DNA from 2 places in the Bacillus sp. D48C genome. Region 2 is predicted to be linked to the other one. Evidence: a T-box and tRNA genes for the amino acid it is inferred to sense, from the RefSeq annotation. Region 2 holds a T-box; the other holds one or more tRNA genes.
What was found. The T-box of region 2 lies ahead of ACLBXA_RS02170 (valine--tRNA ligase). A T-box ahead of a tRNA ligase gene usually reads a tRNA of that ligase, here a tRNA-Val.

Region 1: it has a tRNA-Val gene. The T-box ahead of ACLBXA_RS02170 (valine--tRNA ligase) is inferred to sense a tRNA for this amino acid. The anticodon was not compared.

The regions. Positions count from the first base shown of each region.
Region 1 covers NZ_JBKFAQ010000005.1:69,970-82,080, forward strand. The annotation lists gene odhA (2-oxoglutarate dehydrogenase E1 component) at 1-480, opposite strand, end outside; gene ACLBXA_RS14480 (helix-turn-helix transcriptional regulator) at 1,304-1,513, shown strand; gene ACLBXA_RS14485 (hypothetical protein) at 1,516-1,893, shown strand; gene ACLBXA_RS14490 (DUF3976 domain-containing protein) at 1,922-2,104, shown strand; gene ACLBXA_RS14495 (hypothetical protein) at 2,237-2,599, shown strand; partial or broken gene ACLBXA_RS14500 (hypothetical protein) at 2,616-2,884, shown strand; gene ACLBXA_RS14505 (hypothetical protein) at 3,026-3,622, shown strand; gene ACLBXA_RS14510 (SDR family oxidoreductase) at 4,256-4,468, shown strand; gene ACLBXA_RS14515 (ABC transporter ATP-binding protein) at 4,501-5,400, shown strand; gene ACLBXA_RS14520 (ABC transporter permease) at 5,393-6,634, shown strand; tRNA gene ACLBXA_RS14525 (tRNA-Val) at 6,949-7,019, opposite strand; gene ACLBXA_RS14530 (hypothetical protein) at 7,257-7,463, shown strand; gene ACLBXA_RS14535 (hypothetical protein) at 7,512-7,784, shown strand; gene ACLBXA_RS14540 (type I restriction-modification system subunit M) at 8,642-10,123, shown strand; gene ACLBXA_RS14545 (restriction endonuclease subunit S) at 10,116-11,351, shown strand; gene ACLBXA_RS14550 (hypothetical protein) at 11,417-12,010, shown strand; gene ACLBXA_RS14555 (type I restriction endonuclease subunit R) at 12,003-12,111, shown strand, end outside.
Region 2 covers NZ_JBKFAQ010000001.1:393,396-405,506, forward strand. The annotation lists gene ACLBXA_RS02135 (cytochrome c biogenesis protein) at 1-37, shown strand, start outside; gene hemC (hydroxymethylbilane synthase) at 53-982, shown strand; gene hemD (uroporphyrinogen-III synthase) at 985-1,737, shown strand; gene hemB (porphobilinogen synthase) at 1,758-2,747, shown strand; gene hemL (glutamate-1-semialdehyde 2,1-aminomutase) at 2,747-4,033, shown strand; gene spoVID (stage VI sporulation protein D) at 4,144-5,115, shown strand; gene ysxE (spore coat protein YsxE) at 5,150-6,175, shown strand; T-box leader at 6,390-6,621, shown strand; gene ACLBXA_RS02170 (valine--tRNA ligase) at 6,659-9,304, shown strand; gene ACLBXA_RS02175 (bifunctional folylpolyglutamate synthase/dihydrofolate synthase) at 9,398-10,699, shown strand; gene ACLBXA_RS02180 (hypothetical protein) at 10,864-11,814, shown strand; gene ACLBXA_RS02185 (Maf family protein) at 12,047-12,111, shown strand, end outside.

The DNA of each region.
Region 1 (12,111 bases), on a different contig from region 2:
AAATTCATAAGCTAAAGATTTTGTATAAACGTCTTTTAATCTATGAATTACATCAAGTGCAGTGTGAATACCTTCTGGTGCATCTTGCCATACTGTTTTCGCTGGAATCGCTTTCAAGTCAGCATCGCTCAGTTCGTTCATTGCTTTCTCAAGAAGAGATTGTCCATTTGCAGCATCTTCCATCGGGTTGATGTGAGCCAACGTGTGCCCGAAAGAACGAATCTGCTCAACAAGTTGAACGACTTTAAGAATTTTTTCAATGTTACCTGTGTTTTGAGGAGAAAAATGTGTTGCTGTGTTGTCCCCTGTTACGACATCATCTTGAAACGAAGGAGCTCCAAAAATTTCAAAAAGCTCTTGTAATTCCGGATCAACAGAACCTGCTCCAGTTACGTAAAGATCATACTGTTCAATCACATAACCAAGGTTCGGACCGTGGAACTTGGCCCAAGGGTTTGTCGTTGTATTCTTCCTCGTCATTTGTTTAAACCTCCCAATGCATATAATCCTTTTCCATACAAAAGGTGCATTTTGCTCTTTTCAATAATTGATGAACCAATAATCAATGTAAATGTTTTCTTTACTCTTATGTTATTACAATAATTTACATAATACCAAACACTATTACTTATCTGTTTTGTAAAAAAACATTCACAATAACTTATCACCCAAGTTAATCTTTCACTTTATAAAGTAATTTTACAGAAAAATGGGGTGGATATATTTGGTATACCTACATTGAAAACTAGAATTGTTACATGTAAATATAAGTATAATCATTGGAATGTTTTGATAAAAGTTGATTCGAATTATGTATATTGAAATAATAAGCGCTTTCATAGATATTATACAACAATATAACGGAATATAGTATAAAAAATAAAAAATTATGAATTTACCATAAACTTTATTTCGATAGTGTTAAATATCGAAAGGAAAATGAAGGATTTCTACAAAAAAAGTGGTTAAACATAAAAAATGCTTTATAACCCGTTAGTTTCTATAAATATGCCAAAAAACACCGTAAAACAAATAACACATTGCATCTAATAAAGCAGAGAATGAAATATTTTAAAAGGATAAAACAAATATGAAGATATTAAATTTTTAAAAAAGTGAGGAGGAAATATAGTAACGATTACATACAGTGTTCCATGTTTTATTACAAAATAGACGTGCTGAAATCGAACAAGTTTCTTCTATATAAATAGAACGAAAACTGATTGAAATAAATGTAAAGGAACCTTGACGTAAAGTTTACTTTACATATATACTCGATATATGGAAGGAGGGAGAAATTTCCTTGGAAAATAAAATGGTCGAATACCGAAAGAAATTTGGACTATCTCAAGAAAAGTTGGCTGAGAAACTTGGAGTTTCCAGACAAACCATCATTTCAATTGAAAAGGGGAAATACGATCCATCACTTCCGTTAGCATTTGAAATAGCAAAAACATTTCAAACAACGATAGAACATGTATTTATTTATGAAGGAAAAGAAGAGGGGGAATAGGGATGAATTATTCACAAAAGTACTTTGTAATTATGGGGATTATTTTTCTATTTATGAGTGGATTTATGATATTAACAGGTATAATGACGCATTCTGCACCGCCAGCTATAACGTATCCATTGCTTGGGATGATGATTATGAGTTTCTGTCTAAGCTACTTGCACCCGCAATTTAAAGAAAAAGACGAGCGAATGAAACTTATTCGTTATAAAGGAATGTTTGTAACCTTTTTTGCATTAACAGCATATTATCTTCTTTTCTCTATCGGCTTAAACTTAAAAATACTTACACTATCTGCTACTGAATTATTGAATATACTTATGGCACTTACGATGAGTACCGTCTTTATCTCATTTGTTGTTTTGGCAAAAAGATATTAAGATGGAAGAGAGAAAGGAAGATTAACATATGCAAATGATGTATGCTTTTGGCATTGGGCTTGTATTATTTTTAGCCGTATTCTTATTTATTCGTAAAGATGTTCAAGGTGGGACATTAACGAAGCGAGGATTTTATAAATTAATCGGCTGTTTAGTTGTTATGCTTATAGCGATTATTGTAATGATCGTATTAATTAATCAGTCACTATAGAATGTAAAAACGGAATTTTACTTCGGTAAGGTTTTTCTTTATTATTAAACCTGAAAATTACCGCTAAATCCATTTACTGTAAATAAATTGTGTTATATAATCCAATGAACTGATAGATAAGGAGTGTAGTATATGAATAAAAAAACTATCTTCTATTTATTAACTTGTATACTACTTGTAGCTAGTACTACTTATATAATATGTAACAAAAGAGAACAAGTGCCACCTATATTAGTATGGGACGAACAAGAATACTATGTTACGAATGAACCTGCCAAAGTAGAAGAAGTTGGGCAAAAACTTGGCGAAGTAACAAAGAAAATTAAAACAAGTAAAAACCCTACTAAAAATAGAGAATCTAATACATTACAAGAGAAAACAGAAGTGTTTACAATGATTGAGGAAGAAAAAAGTGAATATCCGCCTTTAATCATAAAGGAAGCTTATAGTGATGAATATAGGGTAGTGAGGCCGATGTTGAAGCAAGTATTATGATGAAAAGGGGATTCATATGCAGAAAGAAACTGCGTATCTATGGTTGTTAAGAAAAACTTTTTCCTTTGCTTTATTTTGCCTCCTATCGGTGCATTTTACATTGTAATGAATAGAGGGGCACTACAAAAGAGAGACTTCATTTTATATTTATTATTTGCTGCTATTAATATATCACTTTGGTTATCGCTTATGATCTTTGATCGGACTATATGGATGGTAGTAGGGAACAGAAAATGTGGTTCATTTGTGCTACGGATACAGATTGATAGAAGAGAGGCCTTGTAGGAATGCTGCAAGGCTCTTTATATTTTTGGGAATTAATAGAAAATTAATCATATAAATGCTATACTAAAAAATGTTTGTAATGTCAGTTTCATAATATTGTATGATACTGACTTACTAGAAAAGATAATGAGGAGAATGAGCGTGCAAAAGATAAAGAGATTATTGCTATTAATGATGGTAGTAGGATTAACAGCGGTTGTTTTAGCAGGGTGTGCAAATCCGAAAGATACTACAGAAGAATTTTTAACAGCGATACAAAAAGGTGATGTAGAAAATGCTCGTACATTTGTTGAGAGTGACAAGGAATTTAATAAACTAAATGAAAAAACAGATGATGCTGAGGCAAAAGCAATGCTAAGTGCAATTACAAAGAACTTTAAATTTGAAAAGCTAGAAGAAGTATCGAAAAAGGATGACAAAGCAGAAGTGAAAGTGAAAATTACATCTGTTGATCTATCTGTTGCTGTAACAAAAGCAGTGGGAGAAGTTATGCCAATGGCCTTCGCTAGCGCATTTAGCGAAGACAAAGAACAATCTGAAAAAGCGATTGAAAAAACAATGACCTCAACTATCATCAAAAACTTAACGGATAAAGATGCAGCAATGGCAACTCGCGAAGTTACATTGAACTTAAAGAAAGACAAAGATGGCGACTATAAAATCGTTGCTGACGATAACTTGAAAGAAGTATTGTTTGCCAATGCAAAGTCTTTGGAGAAGATGTTTGGTGGGAAGTGATTGAATTAGATAAAAAAGAGACACCATATCACATAGAAGGTTGATATGGTGTCTCTTTTTTATGAACCTGGAGAGGTTTGAACTCACGAAATTAATTATATAAATTAGATATTATGTTTTTTTGAATTCAAGACATAAAGCTAGTTGTAACAGAGGAGGTACTGTATTCTATGTTTTCTTATGCGGATCCTGTAACGTAGAAAGGTAAAATTTCTGGACCAGATTTTAATTAGTGTTCCTTCAGCTTTAATGAGGAGGTGTACGAAGATGTTGTGACTATGCCTGCTGGATACTATTAATTGTGAAGTTAAATAAGACAACAATTTATTAGCGGAAGATTAGTTAGTTTAAGTATCAGATTTAGGTGTTTAACAGGGGTACTAATTAATTTCAGTTCTTCCATGAAAAATTATAGAAAAAGTATGGATAAACAAATTCTTGTTTTAAGTGAATTTTGTAAATGTGGGGGCTGCTTTAAATAAAGATGGTCAAACACTATGTAAATAATTGAGAGTATTAAAATATGCAGAATTGCATATTAAATATTTAAAATCTTATGCTAACCTTATAATGCGAAATATAACATTTGTTGGTAATGATTCATTTTTGAAAGATAAAAAATGAATCATTACAGTGGTATACAATTCACTGTCCTATAGCATAAACGATAATAACGAAAGCTATTTGAAGTCCTTTGAAGGAAATAAGTTATTAAAAAAGATTCCATATAGAAAATTTGTTGAAATTTCAGATGTAACAAATGTCATTTTATTTTTAATGTCTGATAAAAGCGATGCCATTAGAGGGCAAAATATTGTGGTTGACTATGGATATACAATTGTATAAATAAATCATCTTGGGATTTAAGGGTGTGGATAATGAGTTTACTAATTAAAGATTTAACAAAGAAATTTGACGAGCATGTTGCAGTGAATAATTTGAATATCGAGATACCAAAAGGTGAAATATTTGGATTCTTGGGCGGGAATGGAGCAGGTAAAACGACTACATTTCGAATGATACTTGGACTTTTATCGAAATCAAGTGGGACCATTTCATGGAATGGTAAACCTATAAATTATGGTGTTACAGATAAAATTGGGTATTTACCAGAAGAACGTGGTCTTTATGCGAAAATGACTGTCAAAGAACAAGTTAACTTTTTTGCAAAACTAAAGAACATGAAAAGTAAAGATGCAGAAAAAGAACTTCACTATTGGCTGGAGCGTTTTAATATTACTGAGCATCTGAACAAAAAGGTAGGAGAACTTTCTAAAGGGAATCAGCAAAAAATCCAGCTGATAACAGCGATTATACATAAGCCTGAACTCTTAATTTTAGATGAACCATTTAGTGGTTTAGACCCAGTAAATGTTGAAATGTTAAAAGACGCTGTTCTTGATATGCAAAAACAAGGGTCGTCAATTCTTTTTAGTTCACATCGTATGGAACATGTGGAAGAGTTATGCCAACACATTTGTATTATGCACAAAGGTGTACCTGTTGTTCAGGGTGACATTGCCAAAATTAAAAGTGATTTTGGTAAAAAGAACGTTGTAATCGTTGGCGATCATGACTTTGACCATTTGAAAGAAATAAAAGGTGTAGAAAGTATGAAGAAACGTAAAAATGCAGTTACTCTTAAAATTTCATATGAAGAAGTGTCACATGTTTTATTTAAAGAGATAACAAAATTAGGGTATGTTAAAAAGTTTGCAGTAGAAGAGCCTACATTAAATGATATCTTTATTGCGAAAGTAGGTGCACAAAATGAGTAGTTTCTGGACAATTTTTTTACAAAACTATAAATCTAAAGTGAAATCAAAATCATATTTTGCTATTACAATAATAGTTTCTATGTTAATTATAGGATTGATGAATTTTGACAAGATTTATAACTTGTTTGTAGGTAACGAGGACGATCAAGTTGTTGTTGTAACAGAAAAAGAAGAATTATATTCAACCATTCATCAAGTGTTTAAAAATGTCGATAGTAAGATACAAGTTAAACGTAGCACGGATAAACAAAAAGCAGAATCAGGTGTTAAAAATGGTGATTATACATATGCAATCGTTGTAGAGGAATTGAATAATAAACAATTAAAGGCTACGTATATAACTGAGACGGATGTAAATCAGCAAGATGTTAGCAAGGTTCAAACGATTTTATCTCAAATACAATCTTCTAACTTCGCCCAGCAATTGAATCTATCGCAAGATGAATTAAAGGTGTTAACAACGCCAGTAGAAATTCATACCAAAACGGTTTCAGATAAGGTTAAAGATGGAGAACATACTGAGGGTGTAGGGATTTTAATTAATGTCTTTATCATGCTAAATTATCTAATGATATTAATGTATGCTGCACAATTAGCAACAGATGTTGCAACAGAGAAATCTTCTCGTGTTATGGAGTTAGTTGTTTCAAGTATTTCGCCTACCAAACATTTATATGCGAAGCTATTCTCGACATTATTGGCTGGTATTACGCAAATCATAATTTGGGGCTTGGTCGCAACTGTTGGATATAAAACAGCAATTAATGATTCGAAAAATGATATTTTAAATAGTATTGATTTAAATTCTGTTGCTCCAACTCTAGTGTTTTATGGGATTCTATTCTTCACATTAGGATTCTTATTATATGGCTCATTATCTTGTCTATTTGGCTCTATCATTACGCGTATAGAGGAATCTTCTCAAGCTGTTATGCCGCTGATGTTTATGTTACTTGCTGCTTTGTATATTGCAATTTATGGAATGTCAAATCCAAGCAGCATGGTTGTTACCATTACTAGTTATGTACCTTTCTTTACTCCTATAGTTATGCTTGTACGAATTGGATTCCTTAATATCCCAGTATGGGAGATTGCGCTAGCATTAGGGATTCTAATCGCAACAATATGTATAATGATTGGTTTAACGAGTCGTGTTTACCGCGGTGGCGTATTAATATATGGTAAAGGTGCATTTAGTAATATCAAAAAGGCAATCAAGTTAGGGCAAAAATAGGATTCGTCTATTCATTTTTAAACTTAAATTTACAAAGATCTGCATAGTTAAACTGTGTAGATCTTTTTTGTTGAGAAATTTATATAAATAAATATAAAAATTGCCGTATTAGGCTATTTTTCAAAGAGAATTTTAAAAAGCTCTCAAAAGAGAGTAAAGAATCGAGTTCTAGCGAACAACGCAGAGCGATGATTAATATAATTTATGTCTTTCTCCAAAATGGAGAAAAGAAGTAGGGAAAAAATTTAGTTTTAATAATAATCATTTATTTGCTACATAAAGAAAACCCCTTGACTATCAAGGGGTTTTTCATATGATCCCGGAGAGGATCGAACTCACGACCTCCACCCTGTCAAGGTGGCGCTCTCCCTGCTGAGCTACGGGAGAAACGTTGATTTAAAGGTATTTTTACGGGTTTGTATAAACGGAATTCTATTAAAAAAGCAGTGATTTTTGCAAGTTCTGTGACCATTTGTGACCACAAAATTATGTGCTTAGCTGTCTGTATAATGGTAAGGGGAATGAGGAGACTCATTCCTTTTTGATGTAGAGGGGGGAGAATTTCCACAATTAGAGGAGGACTTGTGGAGAGAATAGGCATAGGGTGGTTCAGACACAGGGTATGGAAATGTTGAGTGTCCGAGAAGGAAATATGAGAGCGTGGAAGCTGAAAAAGAAACTTGACAATAGAAGGACAGAAGTCGAAGAGATTTTAAATCTTGTTGATAATAAGAATCAATTAACATCAAAAGTTGATAAGCTAGGAAAAGATGTTGGGGCTAAGAAAGTCAAGATTGATATGATTTACATTCTAATAAAAAACATTTAAACTGTATAAATGAATTAATTAATAATAGATGCAAAAAGGAGAATTATCGTGAAAACAAAAAAATGGACAATTTGGGGAATTATCTTTTACATCCATTCAGCAGTATTACTTTTCTTAGGATTTGATAGACTCGGAGGATATCAAAATTCTGAAACATATACCGATTCGAATAAATATGCCTACGTAGGTGGAGATGCGTATAATTATATTATCAATACAAATGTACTTACAGGTTTCTTTGTACTTAGTGCGTCATTCTTTGTAGCAGGTACAATGTTAATCGCAACTGGTTCAATTCTAAGAGCTATCAAGGCAAAGTAAGTGGAGAACAAATACTTGAACCGCCAATAACACCATATAATTAAAAATGGATTTCCTTCGGGAGGTCTTTTTCTATCTCTACCTTTGTTTCTACGAAGCAGGACATGACTTACGGGATAGTACAGATTCAACTCTCTGCTCATTATAAGGAGAAGAATGAAGCCTCTAGAATTGTCTGCTAAAGGGTTTTTCCAACGAGAGATTATTGAAAATGTAAGTAGAGGTTAGTAAGAAGGAATGGTTATGTGACCATTTGTTGCCACAAAATTATGTGCTTAGCTGTCTGTATAATTGTAAGAGAAAGTTGTTTTGCTATCGGGAACTATACTAATTTTCGATGGAACTTTTGCTTTAGTAAGGATTGTTACAGTAGAACTTGAGAAAAGAAAAAGAACCACGATGCCGACCAAGCTGATGGTTCTTCTTCTGATTCCAAATAATTGAATTAGATAAACTACCACAATGCTGTAAATAGTTGTACGCAGAACTCGATGTTAGCGCATCGAGTTCTTTTTATTATGTGCCAATTGTATCATTAATATAATATTCTTAAAAGAAGGTGGGAAAATCAATCTTCTTTGTTGATATAGGATAGTATACTGCTACATTATTGCGTCTCTCTTACTTATGAAAAGAGGGAGGCTCTTATCACACAACATTTAATGAAATATTGCTTTTATTAGTTACTGGGATTAGGAAATCTCACAGCACTTTTTAGTATCTGGTTCAGTAGCCATATGCTTAGATATAGACAGGAAGAAGCTAGTTGTAAGGGGGTTATTTTGTTATAGTAGAAGATAGACAGCCTATTCAATAACATGCATGGATATAGATGTAATTCAAACGGAGGAAAGAACATGGAGAAATTAACATTACAACAATTGGAATCTCATTTATGGGAATCTGCGAACATATTGCGAGGAAGTATTGATTCCTCTGATTATAAAAATTACATATTTGGTTTACTGTTCCTAAAGCGCTTAAATGATGTATTTGTAGAAACAGCAAAACGTATTGAAGAAGAGGAACAAGATGACTACGGATGGTATGACCGTGATGAGCATCAGTTCTTCGTTCCAGAAGGTGCAAGGTGGGAAGATATTCGTTCAAAAACGCAAGACATTGGTAACTCTATTAACAAAGCATTCGAACAACTAGAAGAAGAGAACGTATCGTTACAAGGGGTACTAGCAACAATCGATTTTAACGATAAAGAGAAGCTATCTGACAACCTTTTACTGCAATTGATGCAGCACTTTTCCAAAATTGATTTGAGCAATGCAAGTTTGTCCGAGCCTGACATGCTTGGTCGTGCATATGAGTATCTGATTAAGAAGTTCGCAGATGATGCAGGTAAAAAAGGTGGAGAGTTCTATACACCTAGTAAGGTAGTAGAACTTATTGTAAAGCTAATTAAGCCAGAAGAAGGCATGCGTGTATGTGACCCTACTGCAGGTTCTGGTGGTATGCTTATCCAAGCGGTTGACTGCATCAAAGAAAAAGATGGAAACCCACGAAATCTGGTCCTACATGGGCAGGAAAGAAATCTTAATACATGGGCAATTTGTAAAATGAATCTCTTGTTACATGGATTAAGTGACCATCGTATTGAAAAGGGAGATACGATTCGTGACCCGAAACTCACGGAAGAAGGTGAACTTATTTTATATGACCGTGTTATTGCCAACCCTCCATTCAGCTTAAAGAATTGGGGACGTGAAGAGGCGGAAAGTGATGAATATGGTCGTTTTCGCTTTGGCTTACCACCAAAAACAGCGGGAGACTATGCGTTTATTCAGCACATGATTGCAACATTAAATCATGAAGGAAAAGCTGGAGTTGTTATGCCTCACGGTGTTCTATTCCGTGGAGGAGCAGAGGGGAAAATTCGTAAGGGAATTATTGAGGAGGACCTAATCGAAGCAGTTATTGGATTACCTTCAAACTTGTTTTATGGTACAGGTATTCCAGCGAGCATCCTTATTCTGAACCGTAATAAGACGGAAGAGCGTAAAAATAAAATCTTCTTCCTAGACAGTTCTCAGGACTATCAAGAAGATAAGAATCAAAATACATTACGTGACCAAGATATTGAAAAACTTGTAGCGGCATATGACAAATACGAAGAGGTAGAGAAGTATTGTCGTGCTGTAAACATCGAAGAAATTCGTGAAAATGACTATAACCTAAACATTACTCGTTATATTGATACAACAGAGGAAGAAGAACAAATTGATGTAGCTGTCGCATTAGCAACACTTTGTAAGTTGGAGAAAGAGCGTGAAGAGATTGAAGAGGTAATGTATAGGTATTTAAAGGAGTTGGGGTATGGTGAGTGATTACAAAAAAACACCTATAGGCTTGTTCCCAAACAATTGGACAGTAAAGAAGAATGGTGAATTATTTGACAATAAAAGTATAAAAAACTTTCCCGATGAACCTGTGTTATCGGTAACTCAAGACAAAGGGGTACTACCAAGAAATCTGTTAGAAAAAAGAATTACTATGGAAAATAGTAATTCAGCAACTTTTAAATTGGTAGATAAAGGGGATTTTATTATAAGTCTTAGGTCATTTCAAGGTGGTCTCGAGGTTTCAGAGTATCGTGGTATTGTGAGTCCTGCTTACACTGTTATCAAACCTAAATTGCCTATTGTAACAGATTTTTTTAAGTATTATTTCAAATCTAATAAATTTATTAATATCTTAGACAAGGCGGTCATTGGTATCCGTGATGGAAAGCAAATTAGCTTCTCGGTATTTTCAGAGTTGTTTACCCCGTATCCACCGCTTCAAGAGCAGTCAAAAATCGCAAAAATCCTTTCATCTATTGATGAAGCAATTGAAAAAACAAAAGATATTATTGAACAAACAGAACAAGTGAAAAAAGGATTAATGCAGCAATTTTTTGCAAAAGGAATTGGACATACAAAGTTTAAGAAAACAGAGATTGGGGAGATTCCTGAGGAGTGGGAGGTGGTAAAGGTAGGGGAATTGTGTGAGAGTATAGTTCCAGGGAGAAACAAACCTAAGGAGTTTAATGGTAGTATACCGTGGATTACTGTTTCAGATATTGATGGACCTTACATTACTACTTCGAAATCGGGGAATTTTGTTAGTAGAGAAGAATTAGAAAGAGTCGGAGGGAAAATTATTCCGCCAAACAGTGTTATTATGACTTGTGTTGGAACATTTGGAATAACAGCCGTTGTTAAAACGGCAATCACAATTAACCAACAATTACATGCATTTGTATGCCCACCAAGTGTAAATCCCTTATTTTTGTCAAAGGTACTAGAATTAAAGGAAAGCTATATGAAAAAATTAGCAACACAGACCACGATACCTTATTTAAATAAAAGCAATTGTAACAGTATACCAGTACCTCTACCAAGTTTAGAGGAACAAAATACAATCTCTCACATATTAGGAATGCAAGATGCCAAATTAAACAATGAATTAAAAAAGCTAGAGACTCTAAAATTTTTGAAACAAGGTCTCATGCAATCTCTTCTTACAGGAAAAGTTCGTGTAAAAGGCGATGAAGCTGAGGTGACGAACGTATAACGTTATCTACAGACAAGAATAAAAATACCTTGTAGGAACACGACAGTATTTAAGGAGATGTCTTTATGAAGAATTATGGGGAAGAACTTGCGTATTGGTATTTACGTTTGAATGGTTTCTTTGTATTAGATAACTTTGTCTATCATCAAACAAAACATAATCGGAATGGGGACGCCGATATACTTGCAGTACGTTTACCATATGTGAAAGAGGAAATTGGTGGTAATGAAAATGATTGGGATGAAAAATTATTTAGTTACTTAGAGGAATACGACGTAGCAGGTGTGTTATGTGAAGTGAAAACAGGACCTAGAGCCAACCTTGAGAGCGCTTTTGAAAGCCATAAAGTAAAATATGCTCTTAATAGAGTAGGATTTTCTGAACTTGAAATAAAAAAAATGCTCTTTGAACAAGAAAATCATTTTGTACTACGATGTGACGGAAAAAAATTTATGAAGCTAGTGGTTTCTGAATACGAAGTTACAAGTACAATATCTTCCTTAAATTTCGCTTTAGAGTATATTGAAGAGTTTATTTATAAGAGAATAGATACATATAGACGTCAAAAGTATACTGCTAGGCATTTTTTTCCTTCTTCTTTACTGCAATACATGATGTATAGAAAAGAAACAAGTTATCGGAGAGATGACTATGCGTAATCAAAAGTGGAACGAAAAAGAATTAGTGGAAGACCGTATGATTGCACAATTACAAGAACTGGGCTATGAACATCCTCATGGTCCTTCTCTTGACTCAGAAC
Region 2 (12,111 bases):
AAGTAGTTTATCTAATTTCCACTTTTGGTATTTATAATGAGGAGAGAGAATTATGCGCAAAATTATTGTAGGGTCACGAAAGAGTAAGCTAGCATTAACACAAACAAACTGGTTTATTGATCAGTTAAAAGCACTTGGTTTACCATATGAATTTGAAGTGAAAGAAATTGTCACCAAAGGTGATGTGATTTTAGATGTTACTCTTTCAAAAGTAGGCGGAAAAGGTTTGTTCGTTAAAGAAATTGAGCATGCGTTACTTACGAAAGAAATCGATATGGCTGTACATAGTATGAAAGATATGCCAGCCGTACTTCCAGAAGGGTTAATGATTGGCTGTACACCAAAGCGTGTTGACCCTCGTGATGCTTTTATCTCAAAAAATGGAGCATCGTTTAAAGAGTTAGCGGAAGGTGCTATTTTAGGTACGAGTAGTTTAAGACGTAGTGCACAGCTACTCGCTGCGAGACCAGATTTACAAGTGAAGTGGATTCGCGGAAATATCGATACACGTTTACGTAAATTAAAAGAAGAGGATTACGATGCGATTATTTTAGCGACAGCTGGATTACAAAGAATGGGCTGGGATGATGAAGTTATTACAGAACATTTAGATGAAACGTTATGTGTACCTGCTGTAGGACAAGGTGCATTAGCGATTGAATGTCGTGAGGATGATAAGGATTTATTGCAGTTGTTAGCGCATATGAATGATGCGATAACAGAAAGAACAGTGGCAGCGGAGCGAGTATTTCTTCATAAACTTGAAGGTGGATGTCAAGTTCCAATCGCTGGATATGCAACCCTTAAAGAAAACGATACAATCGAATTAACAGCTCTTGTTGGCTCTATGGATGGCTCTGTTTTATTAAAAGAGACAGTAGTAGGTACTAATCCTGAGGAAGTAGGATTAGAAGCCGCAGGCCGTTTAATTAAACAAGGCGCCAAAGAACTCATTCTTGCTGCAAATAAGGAGCAACAATAAATATGAACGCTCTCGCTGGAAAAACGGTATTGATTACACGTGCCCAGCATCAAGCGAAACAAATGAGTGTAGCAGTGAAAGAAAAGAGCGGAATTCCATTGGAAATTCCGCTTTTGCATATGGAAGGTATGTCTCATAGGCAAATTCAACATATTGAAGGGCAGCTACATTCGTATGACTGGGTTATTTTTACGAGCAGAAATGGTGTAGCTTTTTTTCTAGATAGTTTGAACAAGAAACTACCGCTAACCATTAAAATTGCTGCGGTAGGTGTGAAAACAAAATTAGAGTTAGAAAAAAGGGGCTATCAAGTTCATTTTGTTCCAACTTCATTTGTTGCAGAAGCATTTGCAGAAGAGTTTCTAAAAGAATTAAGTGGAAACGAACGTATTTTATTTCCGAAAGGGAATATAGCAAGAGAGGTAATTCCGGTTGCACTTCGGGAAATTGGTGTTTCTCTAGATGAGCTAATCGTATACGGTACGAAAGTGAATATAGAAAAAAAGCAAGAGCTTATAGCGGCATTGAAGTTAGGGAAAGTAGACATTATTACATTTACGAGCCCTTCAACTGTTACTAGTTTTGTTCGTTTACTTGAGGGTGCAAACTGGAGAGAATGGACAAAAAAATGTACAATTGCTTGTATAGGACCTATTACGGAAAAAGAGGCAAGCCGTTATTTTCCGTCTGTTATTGTGCCGAAAGAGTACACTGTAGAAGCATTACTACAATGTGTTTGTGAATCTATAAAATGAAAGAATGGGGATAGAAATCTATGAACTCTTTACAATTTAATCGTCATCGTCGTTTAAGACAAAGCGGTAGTATGCGTGCACTTGTGCGTGAAACGTTTTTACATACGGAAGATTTTATTTACCCTATTTTTGTATTAGAAGGTGAAAATGTTCGTAATGAAGTTCCTTCTATGCCAGGCGTATATCAAATGTCTTTAGATTTATTGCAAGCTGAAATGCAAGAAGTTGTTGATTTAGGTATTCGTTCTGTTATTGTATTTGGTTTACCTGCTGAAAAAGATGAAGTTGGATCATCAGCATATTGTGATCATGGAATTGTACAACGTGCTATTCAACAAATTAAAGGCGATTTCCCTGAGCTAGTAGTAGTTGCAGATACATGTTTATGTCAATTTACAAGTCATGGTCATTGCGGTGTAATTGAAGATGGTATTATTTTAAATGACGAGTCTCTTGCAGTTCTTGCGAAAACAGCTGTAAGTCAAGCGAAGGCAGGAGCGGACATTATTGCGCCATCAAACATGATGGACGGCTTCGTAACAGCAATTCGCCATGCATTAGATGAAAATGGTTTTGGACACGTGCCAGTTATGTCGTACGCTGTGAAATATTCATCAGCGTTTTATGGGCCATTCCGTGATGCTGCGCACGGTGCGCCGCAATTTGGTGACCGTAAAACATATCAAATGGACCCAGCGAACCGTATGGAAGCATTCCGTGAAGCAGAATCAGATGTAATGGAAGGGGCTGATTTCTTAATTGTAAAGCCAGCTCTTTCTTACTTAGATATCATTCGTGATGTGAAAAATAACTTTAATTTACCAATCGTTGCTTACAACGTAAGTGGTGAATATTCAATGATTAAAGCGGCAGCGCAAAATGGTTGGATTAATGAAAAAGAAGTTGTGCTTGAAAAATTAATTAGCATGAAACGTGCAGGAGCAGACTTAATTATTACGTATCATGCGAAAGATGCAGCAAAATGGTTGCAAGAAGGAGGCGTTAAATAATGAAAAAGTTTGATAAGTCAATTGCAGCGTTTGAAGAGGCGCGAGATTTAATGCCTGGTGGCGTAAATAGCCCAGTTCGTGCCTTTAAGTCTGTTGGGATGAATCCGTTGTTTATGGAGCGTGGTAAAGGCTCTAAAGTATATGATATTGATGGAAATGAATACATCGACTACGTATTATCATGGGGGCCTTTAATTCATGGGCATGCAAATGATCGTGTTGTTGAAGCGTTAAAATCTGTTGCTGAAAGAGGTACAAGCTTCGGTGCACCGACAGAAATCGAAAATAAATTAGCGAAACTTGTTATTGAGCGTGTACCATCGATTGAAATTGTCCGCATGGTTAACTCTGGAACAGAAGCGACAATGAGTGCACTACGTTTAGCTCGTGGTTATACAGGCCGTAATAAAATCTTGAAATTCATCGGTTGTTACCACGGTCATGGTGATTCGTTATTAATTAAAGCTGGTTCTGGTGTGGCGACTCTAGGTTTACCAGATAGCCCTGGCGTACCAGAAGGTGTAGCGAAAAATACGATTACAGTAGCTTATAATGATTTAGAAAGTGTGAAATACGCTTTTGAACAATTCGGTGATGATATTGCTTGTGTAATTGTAGAACCAGTGGCAGGGAATATGGGTGTTGTTCCTCCGCAACCAGGATTTTTAGAGGGACTTCGTGAAGTAACAGAACAAAACGGTGCACTGCTTATTTTTGATGAAGTAATGACAGGATTCCGTGTTGCTTATAACTGTGGACAAGGTTACTACGGTGTAACACCTGATTTAACTTGTTTAGGTAAAGTAATCGGTGGTGGCTTACCAGTAGGAGCGTACGGTGGTAAAGCAGAAATTATGCGCCAAATTGCGCCAAGCGGACCGATTTATCAAGCTGGTACTTTATCAGGTAACCCACTTGCAATGGCAGCAGGTTATGAAACGTTAGTACAGTTAACGCCAGAATCGTATGTAGAATTTGAGCGTAAAGCTGAAATGTTAGAAGCTGGATTACGTAAAGCAGCTGAAAAACATGGCATTCCACATCATATTAATCGTGCAGGTTCTATGATTGGTATTTTCTTTACAGATGAGCCCGTTATTAATTACGATGCAGCAAAATCTTCAAACTTAGAGTTCTTTGCGGCTTACTATCGTGAAATGGTAGAACAAGGTGTATTCTTGCCACCATCTCAATTCGAAGGTTTATTCTTATCGACAGCACATAGTGACGCAGATATTGAGGCGACAATTGCAGCGGCTGAAATTGCAATGTCAAAATTAAAATAATGTATTAGAGAAAAATCGCTCTCCATAAGGGGAGCGATTTTTTTTATTCATAAAGTAAGCTTTCCCTACATAAATCTGTAATGACATATAGTTTGGGAGGGGGAAAAGAAGTGGCTGCAGATCATTCGTTACGATTTTCATTAAAAGAATCTGTTTGGTTCCAAAAGGGACAGGAAGTCGATGAACTTTTGTCAATTTCGTTAGATCCAGACGTTGAGATAGAAGAGCTTGATCATGAAGTAATCGTGAGAGGGCAATTAGATTTAACGGGAGAGTATGTTGCAAGGCAAGATGATTCGGCGTATTCACTAAGAGAACTATCGCCAGCAAAGTCAATTGATTATGTAGAAACAAGGGAAGATGGGGTTAATGAACTTGTTCATTCCTTTCCGCTTGAAATATCAATTCCGAGAAATCGCGTGAAAGTAATTGAAGAACTATATGTATCAATTGAGGAATTTGATTATGAATTAAAGGAAAATGGTTGCTTACAATTATTAGCGGATATATCTATTACTGGTTTATGTGATGAAGAGAGAAGCGAGGATGAAGAAGAAACGGTGTATGCTGATTTAGAAGAAGATTCAGCGCAAGAGGATGAGAATAGACCGGCGCCCCATGTAGAAGAACCAACATACAAGGAATCAGATGAGTGGGAAGATTACGCATTTGAACCGTTCCAATTAGAGGAAAGAAAAGAGCAGGAATTAGAAGAAGAGAAAATAGAAGAACATGAATTTGTGGAACGTGAAGAGGAGCAAGAAACAACGCCGCAATTTGAATTGTTCGGACGAAAAGATTTCAAGAAAGAAAAAGCGAAAAAGCAGGAAGAACAAGAAGAAGAGTACTCACAGCGAGATGAAAATGCGCTTTATTTAACAAAACTATTTACGAAAGAACCGGAAGAGGAATTTACAAAGTTAAGAATGTATTTCGTACAAGAAGGGGATACAATTGAATCTATTGCAGACCGTTATGAAACATCGGTACAAAATTTGTACCGTGTCAATCAAACAGAAGATATATTTTTAAATACGGGGCAAATTATTTATATTCCCGTTTCAAGAGTAAAGGCGAAATAAAGAAGTTATGTTTTGAATAGAAAGGGTTATTCGTATGGATATTGAATTGCGAAATCACTATGAACCTATCGTGAGGCAATATAGATTGGATACGCAGCATATGGAAGAGCACGGAAATGTAATGAAAATTTATACGAATCAAGGTCCATATGCACTTAAGAAAATAGAAGGCAGAAAGTTAGAGCGGAATAACTTTCTGCATCATATTCAATATTTGAAGGAGAAAGGTTTTTCAAATTATGTACCTATATACCATGCGACGGATGGAAATTATATTTTAAGTGACGGGACGTATAATTATTATTTAATGCCTTGGTTAGAACGTGCAGAAGGAAATGGTGAGGACAATGATCAATACCATAAAATGTTTCAGACACTCGGAACGTTGCATCAAAAAACTGTGAAGGAAGAAACGTATACGGAAGAAGATTTAGAAAAACATTATACAACTATATCCAATCGCTGGGAAAATGATGGTGAGATGTTAGAAGAGTTTCTCGTAGAATCTGAATCAAAATGGTATATGTCCCCGCTTGAATTGCAATATTGTACGTACTATCATCATGTAATGAGAGCGCGTGAATTTGCAACGAAGCAATTAAATGAGTGGAACGATGCGATGAAAGAAAAAGATAAAACGCGTATTACTTTTGTACATGGTAACGTGTCACTTAATCATTTTTTATTTGACTATGAGCGGAATGGCTATTTTATTAGTTTGGAAAAATCGAAGTTTGCAACGCCTGTGCAAGATATAGTAGGTTTTTATTCACGGTCTTTAAACACATATCCGATCGCAAGAAGTGATCGGTTTGAATGGTTTCAAATGTATCAAAAAAATTTTCCGTTTACGAAAGAAGAGCAACTTCTCATGTTTGCTTATATGACGTACCCATCACAATTTATTCGACAAATCGGTTCGTATAGAAAAAGAAAAGATAATCGCAACGAGGAAAATGAATTGCTGGAAGTAAAGAGTTTGCAACAATCGCATTGGCTCGTTAGCAATATAGAATATTTCCTATCACAATTACAAGCTGCCCAGCAAGGGAACGGGTAAAGTAAAACTTTAATCAGCGGGGCTCCCGCCTAACTTCTTTGCTTCAGCTGAATTTTGATGTAGGGATCTTACTGCCCGCAAATAGCGAGATAAAGAAGATAAGTAGAGAATGCTACTTATCTTTTTTGTGCGCCTGAAAATTCATAGACTTAAATTTATCTTGACGAATAAGGTTTCGTTTTTTACACTATTGTATATAATAATTAACAATCATATAAATGCCTTGAAGGGGAAGAGTATAACATGAAACGTCTTCAGAGAGGAGAATCATTAGCTGGGAGATTCTCTAGATAGTTATGTTAGAAGGTAGCCCTGGAGCATCTTTTCTGAACGGAATAGTTCTTATTAGGAAAAGACGGATTTGTCCGTTATCAAATTAAGAGTATAAGCAAATTATGAATTTGTTTGTAAATAAAGGTGGTACCGCGATGTCCCTCGTCCTTTTTGGATGAGGGACATTTTTTATTTTAAGGAGGGAAAATAATGTCAAACACGGAAAAGAATTTACCAACTAAATATGATCATATGTCCGTTGAAGAAGGCCTTTATCAATGGTGGCTTGAAGGCAAATATTTTGAAGCAACAGGAGACGAGAAGAAACAACCGTATACAATTGTAATTCCACCTCCGAACGTAACTGGTAAGTTACACTTAGGTCATGCTTGGGATACAACTCTTCAAGATATTTTAACTCGTACGAAGCGTATGCAAGGATACGATGTACTATGGCTTCCAGGAATGGACCATGCTGGTATCGCAACACAAGCGAAAGTAGAAGGAAAACTTCGTGAAGAAGGTATTTCACGTTACGATCTTGGCCGTGAAAAATTCCTTGAAAAAGCTTGGGAGTGGAAAGAAGAGTACGCTTCTCACATTCGTCAACAATGGGGGAAAGTTGGTTTAGGACTAGACTATTCTCGTGAACGCTTCACATTAGACAAAGGTTTATCAGATGCGGTTAATAAAGTATTCGTTCAATTATACGAAAAAGGCTTAATTTACCGTGGTGAATATATCATCAACTGGGATCCAGCAACACGCACAGCTCTTTCTGATATTGAAGTAATTCATAAAGAAGTTCAAGGTGCATTCTACCATATGAACTATCCGTTAACAGATGGTTCTGGCCACATTCGTCTTGCGACAACTCGTCCAGAAACGATGCTTGGTGATACAGCAGTAGCAGTTCATCCAGAAGACGATCGTTACAAACATTTAATCGGAAAAACAGTTACACTTCCAATTGTAGGCCGTGAGATTCCGATTATTGCTGATGAGTACGTAGAAAAAGACTTCGGAACAGGTGTTGTAAAAATTACACCAGCTCATGACCCGAATGATTTTGAAGTAGGTAACCGTCATGACTTACCACGCATCTTAGTAATGAATGAAGATGGATCGATGAACGAAAAAGCTGGTAAGTATAACGGTATGGATCGTTTCGAATGCCGTAAAGCATTAGTGAAAGACTTACAAGAGGCTGGCGTATTAGTAGAAATCGAGCCTCATATGCATTCAGTAGGTCATAGTGAGCGTAGCGGTGCAGTAGTTGAGCCTTACTTATCAACACAATGGTTCGTAAAAATGGCTCCACTTGCAGAAAAAGCAGTAGCACTTCAACAAAAAGAAGAAGAAAAAGTAACGTTCGTACCAGAGCGTTTTGAAAACACATACTTACGCTGGATGGAAAACATTCATGACTGGTGTATTTCTCGTCAATTATGGTGGGGACACCGTATTCCAGCTTGGTATCATAAAGAAACTGGTGAGGTATACGTAGGTACAGAAGCACCAGCAGATATTGAAAACTGGAATCAAGATAATGACGTACTGGATACATGGTTCAGTTCAGCGCTATGGCCGTTCTCAACACTTGGTTGGCCGGATGAAGATTCAGCAGACTTTAAGCGCTACTATTCAACAGATGCATTAGTAACTGGTTATGACATCATCTTCTTCTGGGTATCTCGTATGATTTTCCAAGGTTTAGAGTTTACAGGCGAGCGTCCATTTAAAGATGTATTAATTCACGGTTTAGTTCGTGATGAGCAAGGTCGTAAGATGAGTAAATCTCTTGGTAACGGTATTGACCCAATGGATGTTATCGAGAAGTACGGTGCAGATGCAATGCGCTATTTCTTATCAACAGGAAGTGCACCAGGTCAAGATTTACGCTTCAGCATGGAGAAAGTAGAATCTACTTGGAACTTCATTAATAAAATTTGGAATGCATCACGCTTCGTATTAATGAACATGGATGATATGAAGTATGAAGAAATCGATTTAACTGGTGAAAAATCAGTTGCAGATAAGTGGATCTTAACTCGCTTAAACGAAACAATCGAAAGTGTGACACGTAACATGGATAAATATGAGTTCGGTGAAGCTGGACGTTCATTATACAACTTCATTTGGGACGATTTCTGTGACTGGTACATTGAAATGGCGAAGCTTCCACTATACGGTGAAGATGAAGCAGCTAAGAAAACAACTCGTTCTATTTTAGCTTACGTATTAGACCAAACAATGCGTCTATTACATCCATTCATGCCATTCGTAACAGAAAAAATTTGGCAACATTTACCACATGAAGGCGAATCTATTACAGTAGCTGCGTGGCCAACAGTTCGCGAGGATTTACAAGATACGGAAGCTGCGGCAGAAATGCACCTTCTAGTTGATATCATTCGCTCTGTTCGTAACATCCGTGCAGAAGTAAATACGCCAATGAGCAAAAAAGTTCAAATGCAAATTAAAGCAAAAGATGAGGCTGTACTTGCTCAACTTACGAAAAACAGCTCTTACATTGAGCGTTTCTGTAATCCAAGCGAATTAACAATTCAAACGGATTTACAAGCGCCAGAAAAAGCAATGACTGCAATCGTATCAGGTGCAGAGTTATTCTTACCATTAGCTGATCTTATCAATCTTGATGAAGAGAGAGCTCGTCTTGAGAAAGAACTTGAGAAGTTCGATAAAGAAGTAGAACGTGTACAGAAGAAACTTTCTAACCAAGGTTTCGTAGCGAAAGCTCCTGCGGCAGTTATTGAAGGAGAGCGTGCGAAAGAGCAAGATTACCTAGAAAAACGCGAAGCAGTTCGTCAACGTCTAGTAGATCTTGAAAAGTAAAAATGTTTTTAGAGACTCACTATATTGGTGAGTCTCTTTTCTTTGCGTATAATAGAACTATGAAAGTTGTCTTTTGAAAGGGGAAAAGCATACGTGATACATACATACGAAGAAGCGATAGGATGGATTCATAGCCGATTGAAATTTGGAATTAAGCCAGGATTAGAAAGAATGAGATGGATGCTAGAAGAACTCGGAAATCCAGAGCGTCATATAAAATGTGTTCATCTTGCTGGTACAAATGGAAAAGGTTCAACGTTAACATATATGCGCTACATGTTAGAAGGCGCGAAATATAAGGTAGGAACGTTCACCTCTCCTTATATCGAAACATTTAATGAACGCATTAGTGTGAATGGGACACCAATTGCAGATGAAGAGATTACTGAACTTGTAAAGATGGTAAAACAAGTCGTGGAAAAACTAGATGAGACGGATTTAGGGGAAGCGACGGAGTTTGAAATTATTACTGTTATGGCAATTTGTTATTTCGGTAAAGTCAATTTCTGTGATGTTGTTTTATTTGAAACAGGGCTTGGTGGACGTTTTGATTCTACTAATGTTATACACCCTGTTCTCACGATTATTACGAATATCGGTCACGATCATATGCATATTTTAGGGAATACACTAGGAGAAATTGCATATGAAAAGGCGGGGATTATTAAATCTGGTGTGCCGGTAATTACTGGTGTGCAGGACGAAGAAGCTTTGGAAGTCATTCAAAATGTTGCAAAGGAAAACCATGCAAACCTATACGAACTTGACAAGCATTTTACAGCGTTACATAAGCAGTCTAAAGAAGATGGGGAAGAGTTTGATTTTACTTGTCCTTTTGCCGCATTTGAAGATTTGCAAATCTCAATGAAAGGCATTCATCAAGTAGGAAATGCAGCGCTAGCACTTATGGCAGTCATGTATGTAAAAACATATCTATCATTTTTAATTGAGGAAGAGGAAATAAGAACGGGATTACGGGAAGCGTATTGGATTGGGCGCTTTGAAAAGCTGCAAAGTAACCCGGATATTATTATAGATGGTGCCCATAATCCAGAAGGTATTGAAAGCCTTGTGAAAACAGTAGAAGCGCATTACAAAGATAAAAATGTAATAGTTTTATTTACTGCCCTTGGTGATAAACAATTGCATAACATGGTAGGCCAATTAGAAACCATTGCAGATGAAATTATTTTTACAACATTCGCCTTTGATCGTGCTATCTCTGCTGATAAACTTGCATCATATTCACAAAAAGAATCAAAATTAGTTTTTGAAAATTGGAAAGAGGCAATTGATACAAAAGTTGAAATGATAGGAGAAAATGATGTTTTCATCATAACAGGTTCTCTTTATTTCATTTCTGAAGTTCGAAAATATATTCGCGAGAAAAACTAGATAGTCTTTGCTATCTAGTTTTTTGTTCTACAAATGAAGTCAAAAGCATACATATAAGATAAATATATAGGGTTATTTGGCGAATTTCTCTGACAAATATCTCGTTTTTTTGTGAAAGGAATATGATATGATGCGGACAACGATAAGAGGTGAGGTGTGAGTGTATGGACAAGCAATCACGAACGATCTCAGTGAAAGTGAATGGAACAGAAGCGAAGTATGAGGAAAAGAAGAAAGATGAATTTGAATGGATGGTAGTAGAAGGTGAACGACCGAGAAATGTTGTTCCGTTTCAAAAAGCGAAATCGATGTCTGTGGAAAAATACCGAAAGAAGTGGAGTAATACATTAATTGCAATCGTTGCAACCGCAATTATTATCGGTACGGCGTTTGGAATGGGGATGCTTCATTTACTCACCGGACAAGGAACGACAGGAGGAAGTGAAGTAACAGCTTCCAAGCCGACTGGGAATGGAGAATCAAAGGTGGGTGGAACGGCAGGACAAACATCAGAACCAAAAGAAGAAAAACAAAAAGCACAGGCAGGAGCGTCATTGGATCCGATGAAATTATTTTTTGTTCAAGGGGGGCTTTATTCTTCTGAAGAAAAGGGACGAGCAGCTCTTGAAGAATGGAAAGGCAATGGGGGCATTGGAGCTTTGAGACCGAGCGGGGATAAGTATGCAATAGTTGTTGGTATTGCTAGCGATGAACAGGCTATAAATCAATTAATGACTCAGTATAAAAATGATGGTGTCTCCGTTTTAAAAAAGAACTGGGATATAACAGATAAAGCGTTGCTGAAAGATGATAAAGAAGTAGGAACATTTTTAGCAAAAGTGCAGCCATTATACACTCATTTAGCAAAATATGCTTCTAGTGTACAAGTTGGTGGAAAAAGCAGCGCAAAAGATATAGAAGCGATTGAAAAAGAATGGAAAGCGATTGAAAAAGAGGGGAAAAGTATGAAGCAAGAAGAAGCAAAGAAACTGTATATGTATACGTCGGTAGCTGTACAAACAGTAAAAGATGGGAAAATGGATAAGGAATCTTTGGTGAAATTAAATCAAGTTATTATTGATGGCCTACTTTCGTATGAAAAAATTGTTTCGTAGAAAGTGAAATGATAGGATAATAAAATGAGTAAGAAAGAAGTACATGTACTTCTTTCTTTTCTTTTGAATTTAGAGCAAAGTGCTTTCTCTATGACAGGAATATAATCGTATGCAATAAAGAATTGTTATTTTAGTTAGAGAAATTAATATTTCTTTCATTTGTGGACAAACTATTCCTTTGATACGATTGATATAAATTGTTCTGCTTCATGTGAGAAAGGAAGGAGAAAATATGAAAAAAATAATTTTAGCTTCAGGATCACCTCGGAGGAAGGAATTGCTTGAGTTAGCTAGCAT